DNA from 3 places in the Undibacterium sp. TJN19 genome. Region 1 is predicted to be linked to each of the others. Evidence: predicted binding sites of a transcription regulator. Region 1 holds the regulator's gene; each other region holds the start of a gene.

Region 1 (4,658 bases):
GAGCGTGCGCAACATAATAGAGAGGGTCAGTAAAAAGGGTCAGTGAGTGAGTTAAGACTTCATCGAAACTAAATTCATACAGCCAGGTCGCAAATAAAGCTGCCAGCCGCTATTTTAGCAACAGGCGTTTAATTGAGTGCGCCTTCGACTGAAGGATATTCATTCCAGTGCAATTTTTCGCGTAGGGTATCGTAATAATTCCAGCCCTGAGGGTGCAGGAATGTGACCGTATGGGCGGACCGGTTGACGATAATCCTGTCCCTGTACATCAGGCTGGCAAAATTCTGCATGTCGAAGTTCAGGCTGATGTCGCGTCCCGCCACAATTTCAATCACGATTTCACTGCTGTCCGGCAAAACGATGGGGCGGTTTGACAGGGCATGCGGCGCAATCGGCACCATCGCCAGGCCCGACAAGCTGGGGTGCAATAAAGGCCCGCCTGCTGACAGGGCATAGGCGGTTGAGCCGGTAGGGGTGGAGACTATCAAGCCGTCAGAGCGCTGGTTGTACATGAAGTGACCATCTACTTCAACGCGCAATTCCACCATGCCTGAACCAGCACCACGCGATACCACGATATCGTTAAACGCCACGCCGCTGAAAATCTGATTGCCTTCACGAACCACGATAGCCTGCAACAGGCTGCGTCTTTCAGACACATATTTACCGTCCAGCATCTCGGTAATCACCGGTATCATGCGGTCCAGCGGTATGTCGGTAATGAAGCCCAGCCTGCCCTGGTTGATACCTATCAGGGGAACATTGTACGGCGCCAATTGGCGCGCAATGCCCAGCATGGTGCCATCGCCACCAACCACGATGGCGGCATCGGCAGATTTGCCAATCTCAGGCACGGCCATGGTAGTGAAGTCAGCCAATTGCATGTATTGGGCGGTTTCTGACTCTATCACCACACGGTGGCCAGCCTGATCCAGAAAATTCGCCAGTTCGGTGATGGAGTCAGCAATGCCTGCGGCATTGTATTTCCCAACGAGAGCTATGGTTTTTGCCTGAACAGTCATAAACGATGGTGAGGTGACATGATGGCTCAGATTAGACCATAATTAGCGTCACAATGAATGAACTGAGTGCTGTTTATGACAATTAAAGCAGTTTTGCTGGACCTGGATGATACTTTGTGGCCGGTTGCGCCCGTGATACGTCATGCTGAAGCGATGTTGCAACAGTGGATGCACGCGCATGTGCCTGTGGTCGCGCAAAATTACACGATAGAAAAAATGCGGGAATACCGCAATGCCCTGGTGCCGACTGACCCGCGCTTTCAATATGACTTGTGGGCCCTGCGCATGGCCTTGCTGGAAAAGATTTTTGCCGAGCATGGTGAAGACCGCAGCAAGGCTGAACTGGCCATGGCGGTGTTTGCCGATGCCAGGAACAAAGTCAGCCTGTATGAAGATGTGTTGCCCAGTCTTGAGGCACTGGCGCAGAAGCTGACACTGGGAACCGTATCAAATGGTTTTGCCGATTTGCAGGCGATAGGACTTGCCAGTCATTTCAAGGTATCCATCGCTGCTTATCGCTTTGGTTGTGGCAAGCCTGACCCGCGTATTTTCCTGGCGGCCTGTGAGGCGCTGGAAATGGAGCCGCAGCATGTTTTATATGTTGGTGACGATTTGTTGCTGGATGTGCAAGGCGCTCAAAAAGCCGGTTTGCGTGGTGGCTGGATGAACCGACATGGTTTAAAAATAGAGGATGAACGCCATCTGCATATACAACCCGATGCAGAATTCAGCAATTTGCATGATTTGTATCGTTATCTATGAATTTTTCTATGTCCTTGTATGGCAGGCTCGCATAAAATAAAACCATGCAACTTGATATTCGCGCTCAAAAATTATTAAAAGCCCTGGTAGAACGGTATATCGCCGACGGCCAGCCTGTAGGCTCACGTGCACTTTCAAAGATTTCTGGCCTGGAACTGTCGCCCGCGACCATACGCAACGTCATGTCTGACCTGGAAGAAATGGGTTTTGTTGCCAGCCCGCACACTTCTGCCGGGCGGGTGCCAACGCCACGCGGTTACCGGGTTTTTGTCGACAAGTTGATGATCGTGCAAGAAATCGATGAAGTTGGTTTGGAGTCGCGTTTGCAACCCAGCCTCTTGTCGCAGCCGCCGCAAAAACTGATCGCCAATGCGGCGCAGATTTTATCGTCGCTGTCGCAATTTGCCGGTGTGGTGATGACGCCGCGTACAGAATCGATTTTCCAGCAGGTAGAATTCTTGCGCCTGTCTGAAAAACGTATCTTGCTGGTCGTGGTCGCTCCGAATGGTGAAGTCCATAACCGCCTCTTGCTGACCGATGTCGATTACAACGCTTCACAGCTCGTACATGCGGCCAATTACCTGAACCAGAATTTTGCCGGGCTGAGCTTTAGTGATGCCCGTACCCGTATCAATAGCGAATTGCGACAATTGCAAAATGATATGACCCGCCTGATGCAGGCGGCGGTAGAGGCCGGCGGTGATGCGATGGATGCGCAAAATGAAGAAGTCGTCATTTCTGGTGAGCGTAATTTGTTGAATGTGCAGGACCTGTCTTCCAACACCGCGTCGCTGCGCAAACTGTTTGATATGTTTGAACAGAAAAACAGCCTCATGCAATTACTTGATGTTTCCAGCAAGGCTACGGGTGTACAGATCTTCATCGGTGGCGAATCGCAACTGGTGCCTATGGATGAAATGAGTATCGTTACCGCACCTTATGATGTTAACGGTAAGATAGTCGGGACTTTAGGCGTTATTGGGCCAACCCGCATGGCCTATGAACGGGTGATTCCTATTGTCGATATTACGGCAAAATTGTTGTCAAACGCTTTGAGTCAGTAGGGTTTGCCTCTGATGGATTCAACAATTGACAGCATTGTTTTAGCTTTACCAGCAGTCTTTCCTTTATATGCACTTAAAAGACAGATACTGATATGAATAATAAAGACGTCAAGATTTTACTGGTGGATGACAATGAAGTAACCAGGGAAGTGCTGCGTGTGATTTTGCGTAGTGAAGGTTATAACGTTGTTGGTGAAGCAACCGATGGGGGCACAGGCCTGGAAATGGCCTTGAAGCTCAAGCCGCATATGATCATGCTTGACGTGGTGATGCCAAAGATCAGTGGTATAGAAATTTTGCCACGTATCAGGGAACTGGTACCCGATGCCTGCATATTGATGGTGACCGCCAACAAGGACCAGGCCACCATAGCAGAAGCGGTCAAGACTGGCATACATGGCTACATTCTGAAGCCATTCAATGCGCAAAAGATTATTGATACTGTCGCTGGTGTGGTTGCCAAGATAGGTAAATAAAAATGCAAATGCCCGGTTTTGCCTGAAGTTACGGGCAATCCGCACAAGCTGTAAACAAAAAGCCCGATTTTCAGATCGGGCTTTCCTATTTTTAATTCCGGAACGACTTCCTGACAACTTGCCTTAGGTCTTATGCTCGCAATTGGGTTTTGTGCAATTACCGTAGATTGCCAGCGCATGCTCAGCTATCTTGAAGCCGCGCTGCGATGCCACCGTCTGCTGACGTTGTTCGATTTCTTCATCAAAAAACTCTTCGACCCTGCCGCAATCCAGACAGACCAAATGGTCATGATGCGAACCTTCGTTGAGTTCAAAAATGGCCTTGCCAGTTTCAAAGTGGTTGCGGTTTAGCAGGCCAGCCTGTTCAAATTGCGTTAATACGCGATATACAGTTGCCAGACCGACATCCATATTTTCGTTCAACAGGATTTTGTATACGTCCTCTGCCGTCAGGTGGCGCACCCGGCTATTTTGGAAAATCTCCAGTATTTTCAGACGTGGCAGGGTGGCTTTCAGACCGCTTGCCTTGAGGTTTGGAGTGCTGTTTGTCATGTTTTCGATCAAAAAATTGCTATCTGCTTTATGATATCGGGTTTTAGGGCATGTTGCTCGATATCTGAGGTTACCTATGCGATTGTTGTTTTCAGATTTAAACCGTACCAGGGTTTGCCGTGTGGCGGGTTTGGCTGTGCTTGCTTCCCTGACTGCTTGTACGACAGGGTTGCCGTTCTTGTCATCTGCTGACAAGACCTCAGTGTATGCGACACCTACGACAAGTGGCGACACCAGCGGCACGCAGGTGACCGCCCCTAGCGGTTTTAACAGGCTGCTCAGTTATATTTCGCCCTACAAGATTTCTATACAGCAAGGCAACTTCGTTTCGCAGGAAATGGTATCGCAATTAAAAGAAGGCATGACGCGCGAGCAGGTGCGTTTTGTGCTCGGTACAGCCTTGCTGACGGATATGTTTCATGAAGACCGCTGGGATTATCCTTTCCGCCTGAAAAAGCCAAATGGCGAGCAAATTACCAGCCGCGTTTCGGTATTCTTCAAAAACAATACGGTTTCCAAGTTTGAAGGCGGTAACCTGCCAAATGAAAAAGATTACCTGGCACGTATTACCGAGTCTTCTTTGGGGATCAACCGTGTTCAATCGGTAGTGGATATCGACGCGCCGAAGAAAAAAGACAAAGAGAAATAAGCAAACTATGACAGCCTTGAAAATTGCTGTGGCTGGTGCGTCTGGCCGCATGGGTAAAATGCTGATAGAAGCCATCAGTAATGCCGATGACCTGGTATTGGCAGGCGCATTGGGCCTGCCAGGTTCGCCCGAA
Region 2 (4,658 bases), on a different contig from region 1:
AGTACTGCATTTTTTTCGCATTTGAGTATTGTTCCGGCATCCTGCATGTTGCCAACAATGCCATCGTTAAAGGTATAACTAAATCCTTTGTCTGTTTTTGTCAGCGCGACGAATGTCGTCTTATCTTTTCGAAAAACACCAGTTTCACAAAGCGTTGATTTCGGCAAGCCAGGTGAAGCTGTGGCATCCTGAGCAAAGAAAGTGACACCTGGCAGCAGAGATGAAGTCAGCAGGACGGACAATAGTATTTTCACGCGGTTCTCCGGTAGGAATAAGTGTCAGGGATGTTAGGCGATATCGTCGTCGCCAAGTTGCGCAATCCGATGAACACGGGGATTTAATGACTCAAGCATGGGATTTCAGCATTGACATGCTGTTTTTTTAAGTCACTCCTGGGCAAACGCTTGCCAGGCCACTTATGTCGCGTCTGAACGACTCGTTTTGCAAATTTGATATGCAGACCAAAACAAAAAGCCCCGCAACTTTCGTTGCGGGGCTTTGAGCAATGCGACTCTCAGAGAGCTTGTTGAGAGTAGCGTAGCAGCTATTACATCATGCCGCCCATACCACCCATGCCGCCCATGCCACCCATATCACCACCGCCCATGCCGCCGCCTGCTTTGTCGTCAGGCAATTCAGCAACCAGCGCATCAGTAGTCAGGATCAGGCCAGCAACAGACGCTGCATTTTGCAATGCAGAGCGCGTTACTTTAGCTGGGTCCAGGATGCCCATTTCTATCATGTCGCCGTAGGTGTCATTGGCAGCATTGAAGCCGTAGTTGCCTTTGCCATTGATGATGGCGTTAACAACAACGCTAGGTTCGCCACCGGCGTTAGCAACGATTTCACGCAGAGGTGCTTCGATTGCTTTCAGAACCAGTTTGATACCTGCTTCTTGATCTGGATTGTCGCCTTTGATGTCGCCAGCAGCTTGACGTGCGCGCAGCAGGGCAACGCCACCGCCAGGAACAACGCCTTCTTCAACAGCAGCGCGAGTAGCATGCAGAGCATCTTCAACGCGAGCTTTTTTCTCTTTCATTTCAACTTCAGTTGCAGCACCAACCTTGATCACAGCAACGCCACCTGCCAGTTTGGCAACGCGTTCTTGCAGTTTTTCACGGTCGTAGTCAGAAGTTGCTTCTTCGATTTGCGCGCGGATTTGTTTAACGCGTGCTTCGATACCAACAGCCTGGCCAGCGCCATCGATAACGGTCGTGTTTTCTTTACCGATTTCGATACGTTTAGCTTGGCCCAGATCAGCCAGAGTTGCTTTTTCCAGTGTCAGGCCAACTTCTTCAGCAATCACTTGACCACCGGTCAGGATAGCGATGTCTTCCAGCATGGCTTTGCGACGGTCACCGAAGCCTGGCGCTTTTACAGCTGCAGTTTTCAGGATGCCACGGATGTTGTTCACAACCAGAGTTGCCAGTGCTTCGCCGTCTACGTCTTCAGCGATGATCAGCAGTGGGCGGCCGGATTTTGCAACTTGTTCCAATACTGGCAGCAGGTCACGGATGTTCGAGATTTTTTTGTCGAACAACAGGATGAACGGGTTTTCCAGGATAACGGATTGTTTTTCTGGATTGTTGATGAAGTAGGGTGACAGGTAGCCACGGTCAAACTGCATACCTTCAACGATGTCGAGTTCGTTGTCCAGGGATTTGCCGTCTTCAACAGTGATCACGCCTTCTTTACCGACTTTGTCCATTGCTTTGGCAATGATGTCGCCGATGTTTGCATCGGAGTTAGCAGAGATGGAACCAACTTGAGCGATTTCTTTGTTGGTTGTTGTTGGCTTGGACAGCGTTTTGATTTCAGCAACGATAGCTGTAACCGCTTTGTCGATACCGCGTTTCAAGTCAGTTGGGTTGAAACCAGCTGCTACATATTTGAAACCTTCGCGAACGATGGCTTGTGCCAGAACTGTCGCTGTGGTTGTACCATCACCAGCGTTGTCAGAAGTGCGGGAAGCCACTTCTTTCACCAGTTGTGCGCCCATGTTTTCGAGCTTGTCTTTCAGTTCGATTTCTTTAGCTACAGAAACGCCGTCTTTAGTAACGGTAGGCGCGCCGAAAGAGCGTTCCAAAACGACGTTACGGCCTTTAGGGCCCAAGGTGACTTTAACTGCGTTCGCCAGGATGTTGACGCCATTGACGATCTTCGCACGTGCGTCATCGCCAAAAATTACTTGTTTAGCTGCCATATTAATTCTCCGAATTCTTTAATTGATATCGTGGATGTCGATTACTTCTGTACGACCGCGAAGATATCTTCTTCACGCATCACCAGAACTTCGTTGCCGTCAACTTTGACAGCCTGACCAGAATATTTACCGAACAAAACACGGTCGCCAACTTTAACGTCCAGGGCGCGAACTGTACCGTTGTCCAGCAATTTGCCAGGACCAACTGCCAGTACTTCACCTTGGTCTGGCTTTTCAGCAGCAGCGTCAGGCAGAACGATACCGGATGCAGTCTTTGTTTCTTGATCCAGGCGTTTCACGATCAGGCGATCGTGCAGGGGACGAAGGTTCATACAAGCTCCTTTAAATTTTGCGAGTAATTACTATTGGAATTCAATTAGCTGGAGAGGGACTTGTTAGCACTCTCTCTCAACGAGTGCTAAGTATATGGGCGAGGGGAAGGCTTTTCAAGAGCTAAAAAAGAGATAAACTAATATTTCTTTAATAATCAGTGACTTAGTTGCGATTTTGTATTGATACTTGTCCGCTTTTTAAAGCTGAATTGCTTTTTGGTAAGTAAAGATGTATTTTTGATATTGTATTGAGGCTGGGTAAAAATAATTTACCCAGACCCCAAAGACAAAAGTCAAACGAGTATTTGAGGCTACACAATCGTTAATGTGACCGGGCCAGCCAGCACGGAGTAGGCATCATTGTATAAATACCAGAGTGCATAATTGCCTGCTGCCAGGCTGGCGGTATTGAGCGTCACGCTACCCTGACTATTGCTGGCATATTGCCACGCCAGTGAGTTCAACGTGCCTGGCACCGCACCAGCCGCGTACACACCTATCCAGTTTTTTCCATTGACCTGTGCTGGCAATGCCGTGTAGGTGGCAACCACGTTGCTGCCGCGGGAAATGCGCGGTGTAGTGGTGGTCAGGCGGGCTACGTTACGGTTGCCGCCTATCAAGGGGTCTGTACGATTGTTATTGCTATTGCTATCAGTGGCTTCCACGTGACCGGCAACCCTGCGCAGGAACTGGGTATCAGCGCTGCTGGTGACGCTGAAGTCATACCAGCCAAAACTGCTGATCAAGGGATATTCCAGCCGCAGACTCTGGCCACCTGCCAGCGAATAGGTGTTTGCCAGGCTGCCATAGGCATTGTCGCTGATCGTAAAATTACAGGGCTGAACATTGTCGATATTGGACAATGTTAGTACCAGTTTGCCGCTGCTGTTATCGTGGACCGCCTGCACCTCAGGCTTGACAGTGGCTGCGGTGCTACCGCGCCATTCACGCAGGAAGCCATTTGGGCCACTGGCACTGAGTTGATAAGTATCTGTGCTCCAGTTCCAGATTTCTTTCTGGATTTGTTTGCCAGCTTCAACGGTGTAATACCAGGGGCCATCTGCACGTACTTTTGAATACACGATAAACGCGGCACCGGCCGTGCCACTATTGCTGAAACTCACTTCCAGTTGCTTGCTGCTGTTGAACCTGGCCTGAGCCGCCAGCAGATAGGGCAGGCGACACGCAGGGCGTGGCCCCTGGGCTTGCGCATAGGCTTCCTGATGAGGCTGGCTTTGATTGGCCGGTGGCACAGGATAGGGCTTGCCATTCACCGGCACGTAGCTGGCAGTCTTTGGCATGGTGGCCGGCCAGTTTTGATCCGGTGATTTAAAATCAAATGCAGACGTCAAATCACCGCAGACAGTGCGTCGCCATGGCGATATCTGTTTGCAACTGACGGAGGCCCTGTCCTTGCCCAGGCCATTGACCAGCCACTCTTCAAGAAAACGCAACTTCGACGTATGGTCAAAAACCTGGGAGCAAACCTTGCCGCCCTTGCTCCAGGGGGAAATTACCAGCATGGGAACACGAGGCCCCAGCCCTACCGGCTCGCTGCCGTATTTTTCGTAGGCGCCATTGTCGGCCAGCGTAGACCGACCCATGGCAGGGGTGATAGGCGGGATATTTGGAGGCACATGGTCAAAGAAACCATCGTTCTCGTCATACATCAGCAAAAACACGGTCTTGGCCCAGACATCGGGTTCTGCAACCAGAGCCGCCAGCAAGCGTGCCGTCAGGTTTTCACCGGCATTGGGGGAGTTGGGTGAATGTTCGGTGTAATCATTCGGTGCGCATATCCACGATACTTGTGGCAGGCGTTTGTTGCGCACATCATTGGCAAAGGCACTGACCAGACCATCCCCCTTGCTGCCTCCCACGCTGGCACCTGGTGCCAGGCTGCGTGCTTTCTGGTACAGCGGTGAGCTGCTGCTTAACTTGCTGCCGTCTGCATTGACGCGAAAATTCTTGAAGTAGGCAAGATAATTGTCACCGTAATTATCCCATTCCTGGTAGACCTTCCAGCTGACCTGATTGGCTTCCAGCACTTCGGCATAAGTTTGCCAGTTGGGTGCACTGGCCGTGACCGTGGCAGTGACATTGTCATTGGCCGGGTCAGCATT
Region 3 (4,658 bases), on a different contig from region 1:
ATGGTCGATACTGCTGGCCGCTTGCCTACACAACTGCATTTGATGGAAGAATTGAAAAAGATCAAACGTGTCATCGCCAAGGGCATGGATGGTGCGCCACAAGAAGTATTGCTCATCATTGACGGCAACACTGGCCAGAATGCACTGACGCAAGTCAAGGCCTTTGACGATGCATTGCAACTGACTGGCCTGGTCATCACCAAACTGGATGGTACAGCGAAGGGCGGTGTGCTGGCAGCGATTGCCAAAAATCGTCCTGTGCCAGTATATTTTATTGGTGTAGGTGAGCAGATAGAAGATTTACAACCATTTAACGCGCAGGAATTTGTCGACGCCTTGCTTGGTTAACGCTAATTAATAAACGGTAACTAATAGTAAATAAGGAATGTGTCGCCCTTCACCAAACCCATATTGAATTAGCCAATCATGATCACATTTGAAAACGTCAGCAAGCAATATTCACAGGACGCCTTTGCCTTGCGCAATGTGTCGCTGTCTATCGCTGATGGCGAACTGATTTTTCTGGCTGGCCCTTCTGGTGCTGGTAAATCCACGCTGCTCAAGATGATTGCCGGGATAGAAAAACCCAGCAGTGGCCGGGTCATGGTGAACGGCCAGGACATCAGCAAATTGAAAACCGGCAGCCTGCCTTACCTGCGCCGCAAGCTGGGACTGATCTTGCAGGATCAAAAATTGCTGACCGACCGCAGTGTACTGGCGAATGTCATGCTACCTCTGATTGTGACGGGTTCCTCCCATAGCGCAGCAGAGGCACGCGCCCGCACTGCGCTGGAAAAAGTCGGCTTGCCAGACAAGGCAACGGCCCGGCCCATGGCACTGTCTGGTGGTGAACAACAAAGGGTGGCGATTGCCCGTGCCATCGTGAACCGGCCACAAATCATCCTGGCGGATGAACCCACGGCTTTTCTGGACCGGGACAATGCCAATAAGGTATTGGGTGCACTGAAAGCTTTTCAAAGCGCTGGTGTCACCTGCATTATCTCCAGTCATGACGAGCAATTTCTCGACCAGGCCAGCCGTGTCATTTATCTGAGCCAGGGCCAGGTCAGCGATGCCTGGAAATCGTCGCTGGCAGCCTGACATGCCTGATACTCAAATTCGCCCCCAATTTGTCCGAATTTACCCCATACGGTTTGAGCAACAATGAGGAATAATCCATGACCATCTGGTTTCGCGAGCATCTGTTTGCCCTGAGAAGTGCATTTGCCCATTTGCGCGCTGCCCCTGGCAATTTTCTGTTTAACGTTCTGGTGGTCGCCATTGCACTCGCATTGCCGATCGCCGGTTTGACGCTGATAGAAAATATCCGCCCCATCTCGTCACAGCTGTCCATAGAACCAGAAATCAGCATCTTTGTCAGCCCGGATACGCCAAGGGCCAATGCAACCGCCATTTCCATCCCTATCAAGAAGCTGTTGAAAGAGAAAAATATTACGGCCAACCTGAACTTCATTCCCAAGGACAAGGCACTGGCCAGCCTTGAACAATCGTCAAACCTGGCAGAAGTATTGACTACCCTGGGTGGCAACCCCCTGCCTGACGCCTATGTGCTGTCGTTATCGAACAATGATGCAGGCAAACTGGACGCACTGGTAGAAGAAATCAAACAAATGCCTGACGTTGACGTCGTGCAGGTTGATTCTGCCTGGGTGAAACGCCTGGCTGCGCTGGTACAAATACTGCAACTTGGCCTGATATTCCTGGCCGCAACCCTGGCGGTAGTCGTGGTGGTGGTGGTATTTAATGCGACGCGCCTGCAAGTCATTTCGCATCAGGCTGAAATTGCTGTCACCCGCCTGTTGGGTGCGACGAACAGCTTCATACACAAACCTTACTATTACACGGGTGCCTTGCTGGGTCTGCTGGCGGGCTGTCTGGCATTGGGCCTGATTGCGGCATCTTTACAGCCCTTGAACCGTGCCATTGCTGAATTCGCTAAATTATATGCATCAGAATTTCATCTCGCTCCGTTGGGTAGCATACCGAGCGTCATCTTATTGGCTGTTAGTATGTTGTTGGGCTTGATGGGTGCATTCCTGTCAGTCAGACGGCAATTAGCCAGAGCCAGCTAATTTCAGATACAGCTTGCAACTTTTTGCCTGCGCCCTCATCTAAGTGTTTATAGATTATTCATTAGCACTTCAAATGAAGACCGGTTTCTTGATAGATATTTTTGATGGGGTTCATAGAATCTGAGTATTAGCACTCTTCGCAAGAGAGTGCTAATATAAGAACTTGATAGTGGCGGTCAAAGTAATTTGTACTTTGGCTGGCAGCAATAAGGAGGAATAATGGCAACAACATCGACACAATTGATCCCTGCTTCTGACAGCACTGCACTGGCCCTTGGTTTCAGTGGCAGCCTCGGAAATATTGATGCCTATATCTCGGCAGTCAATCGCCTGCCCATGCTCACGCATCAGGAAGAAATCGATTTTGCGACAAAACTGCGCAACGATAATGATCTTGCCGCTGCGCAACAACTGGTTATGTCGCACTTGCGCCTGGTGGTGTCGATTGCCCGTGGCTATCTTGGTTATGGTTTACCACACGCAGATTTAATTCAGGAAGGCAATATCGGCCTGATGAAGGCGGTCAAGCGTTTTGATCCTGATCAGGGTGTGCGCCTGGTGTCCTATGCGATGCACTGGATCAAGGCAGAGATGCATGAATACATCCTGAAAAACTGGCGTCTGGTCAAAGTGGCAACGACGAAGGCACAACGCAAGTTGTTCTTCAATCTGCGCAGCCACAAAGAAGGCCTGGATGCGATGTCACCAAAGCAGATTGATGCACTGGCATCCACGCTGGATGTGAAACGCGAAGAAGTGATAGAAATGGAAATGCGTTTGTCCGGTCATGATATCGCTTTGGATGCACCTACCGATGACGATGATGAAAAATTCGCACCTATCGCCTATCTGAAGACAGAAGCAGAAGAACCAACCAAGGTTTTGGAAACGCGTCAGTATGACCGTTTGCAAAGCGAAGGCCTGGAATCTGCCTTGTCCAAGCTGGATGCACGTTCACGTCACATCATCGAAGCACGCTGGTTGAAAAATGATGATGGTACAGGTGCAACACTGCATGAACTGGCTGATGAATATGGTGTTTCTGCCGAACGCATCCGCCAGATCGAAAGCGCCGCATTGAAAAAAATGAAGGGCAACCTGGCCAGCTTTGCTTAAAGTTTAAAGCCGACGGTATTAAAAAGGGCACTCAATGAGTGCCCTTTGCTTTTTCAAACTCTGCCAACTGTTTTCAGTGGCTTACTGCCGTTAGGAATTTATTTCAACAACAGCTTCAAATCATGGGCTATCGGTTCCGCACCCTGGCCATGTCGCAGGAACAGGCGTATGCGGCCCTTGGTATCAAACACATAACTGCCAGCTGTGTGATCGACGGTATAACTGGTCGGTGTCTTGCCTGGCACTTTTTGATAAAACACTTTAAATTCCTTACCCACCTTGGCTGTGGCATTGGCGTCACCATACAGGCCCAGAAAGCGCGGATCAAAATTCGGCACATAACTGGCTAACAGCGCCTGCGTGTCACGTTCCGGGTCAACGGTCACAAATAAAACCTGTACTTTGTCTGCGTCTGGCCCCAGGGCTTTCATGACATTTGCCATTTCTACCATCGTGGTAGGGCAAACGTCAGGGCACTGGGTATATCCAAAGAAAATCACAACCAGCTTGCCCCGGAAATCTGCCAGGGTACGCGGCTTGCCATTGTGATCAGTCAGGGCAAAATCCTTGGCATAATCGAGACCAGTCAAATCGGTATTGATGAACTTTTCAGCAGGTGCGCTACAGGCCATGACGGCCAGTGCCAGTACGCAGGAAATCAGGCCTTTAAGAATTTTTTGGGTTTTCATAGCTTGATGTAATGGTCCACCAGCAGCGCGACAAAGAGCAGCGACAAATAAATGATGGAGAAGGTAAAAGTCTTGCGCGCCAGCGCATCGTCATAGTGCTTGTAAATGCGCCACGCATACCAAAGGAAAACCAACCCCAGTATCACGGCACTGACAAGATAAATCAGGCCACTCATGTGTACCGCATACGGCAGCATGGTGGTGGCAAACAGGGCAATCGTATACAGCCAGATATGAAAGCGCGTGAATTCCAGGCCATGCGTAATCGGCAACATGGGCAGGCCGGAGCGGGCATAATCATCACGACGGTACATGGCCAGCGCCCAGAAATGGGGGGGCGTCCAGACAAAAATGATCAAGACCAGTAACCATGCCTGCATGGGCATATCATTGGCCACCGCCGCCCAGCCCAGCGCTGGCGGCATGGCACCGGACAAGCCACCGATGACAATATTTTGCGGTGTCGCCGGTTTCAATATCAGCGTATAGATCACGGCATAGCCAACGAAGGTAAAGAAGGTTGCCCACATGGTCATGGGGTTGACCAGTACATAGAGTATCCACATGCCAAGGCCACCAATGGCAGCCGAAAATATCAGGGTTTGCTGGGTCGTGATTTCACCCTGGGCAGTAGCGCGGCGCGCCGTGCGTGCCATGCGCGCATCGATTTCTTTTTCAAACAGGCAATTAACAGCAAACGCTGCGCCAGCCAGCAACCAGATACCGGCGGTGGCAGCGACGACGACCCGCCAGTCAGGCA

What was found. The regulator HrcA, encoded in region 1, represses chaperone genes, less so after heat shock. The targets are predictions, from matches to a motif close to TTAGCACTCNNNNNNNNNGAGTGCTAA.
Region 2: groES (co-chaperone GroES) is a predicted target of HrcA. The motif match lies at 2,599-2,625, and genes of this name have one in related genera.
Region 3: rpoH (RNA polymerase sigma factor RpoH) is a predicted target of HrcA. The motif match lies at 2,221-2,247, and genes of this name have one in related genera.

What each region holds. Positions count from the first base shown of each region.
Region 1 covers NZ_JBMPPL010000002.1:398,327-402,984, forward strand. The annotation lists gene recN (DNA repair protein RecN) at 1-15, opposite strand, end outside; gene ACO0LH_RS09970 (NAD kinase) at 129-1,022, opposite strand; gene ACO0LH_RS09975 (HAD family hydrolase) at 1,098-1,784, shown strand; gene hrcA (heat-inducible transcriptional repressor HrcA) at 1,829-2,848, shown strand; gene ACO0LH_RS09985 (response regulator transcription factor) at 2,941-3,324, shown strand; gene fur (ferric iron uptake transcriptional regulator) at 3,448-3,876, opposite strand; gene ACO0LH_RS09995 (outer membrane protein assembly factor BamE) at 3,953-4,525, shown strand; gene dapB (4-hydroxy-tetrahydrodipicolinate reductase) at 4,533-4,658, shown strand, end outside.
Region 2 covers NZ_JBMPPL010000007.1:223,382-228,039, forward strand. The annotation lists gene ACO0LH_RS19340 (alpha/beta hydrolase family protein) at 1-254, opposite strand, end outside; gene groL (chaperonin GroEL) at 548-2,203, opposite strand; gene groES (co-chaperone GroES) at 2,245-2,535, opposite strand; gene ACO0LH_RS19355 (phosphocholine-specific phospholipase C) at 2,847-4,658, opposite strand, start outside.
Region 3 covers NZ_JBMPPL010000004.1:179,294-183,951, reverse strand. The annotation lists gene ftsY (signal recognition particle-docking protein FtsY) at 1-348, shown strand, start outside; gene ACO0LH_RS14350 (cell division ATP-binding protein FtsE) at 427-1,101, shown strand; gene ACO0LH_RS14345 (cell division protein FtsX) at 1,179-2,093, shown strand; gene rpoH (RNA polymerase sigma factor RpoH) at 2,313-3,209, shown strand; gene ACO0LH_RS14335 (SCO family protein) at 3,308-3,841, opposite strand; gene cyoE (heme o synthase) at 3,895-4,658, opposite strand, start outside.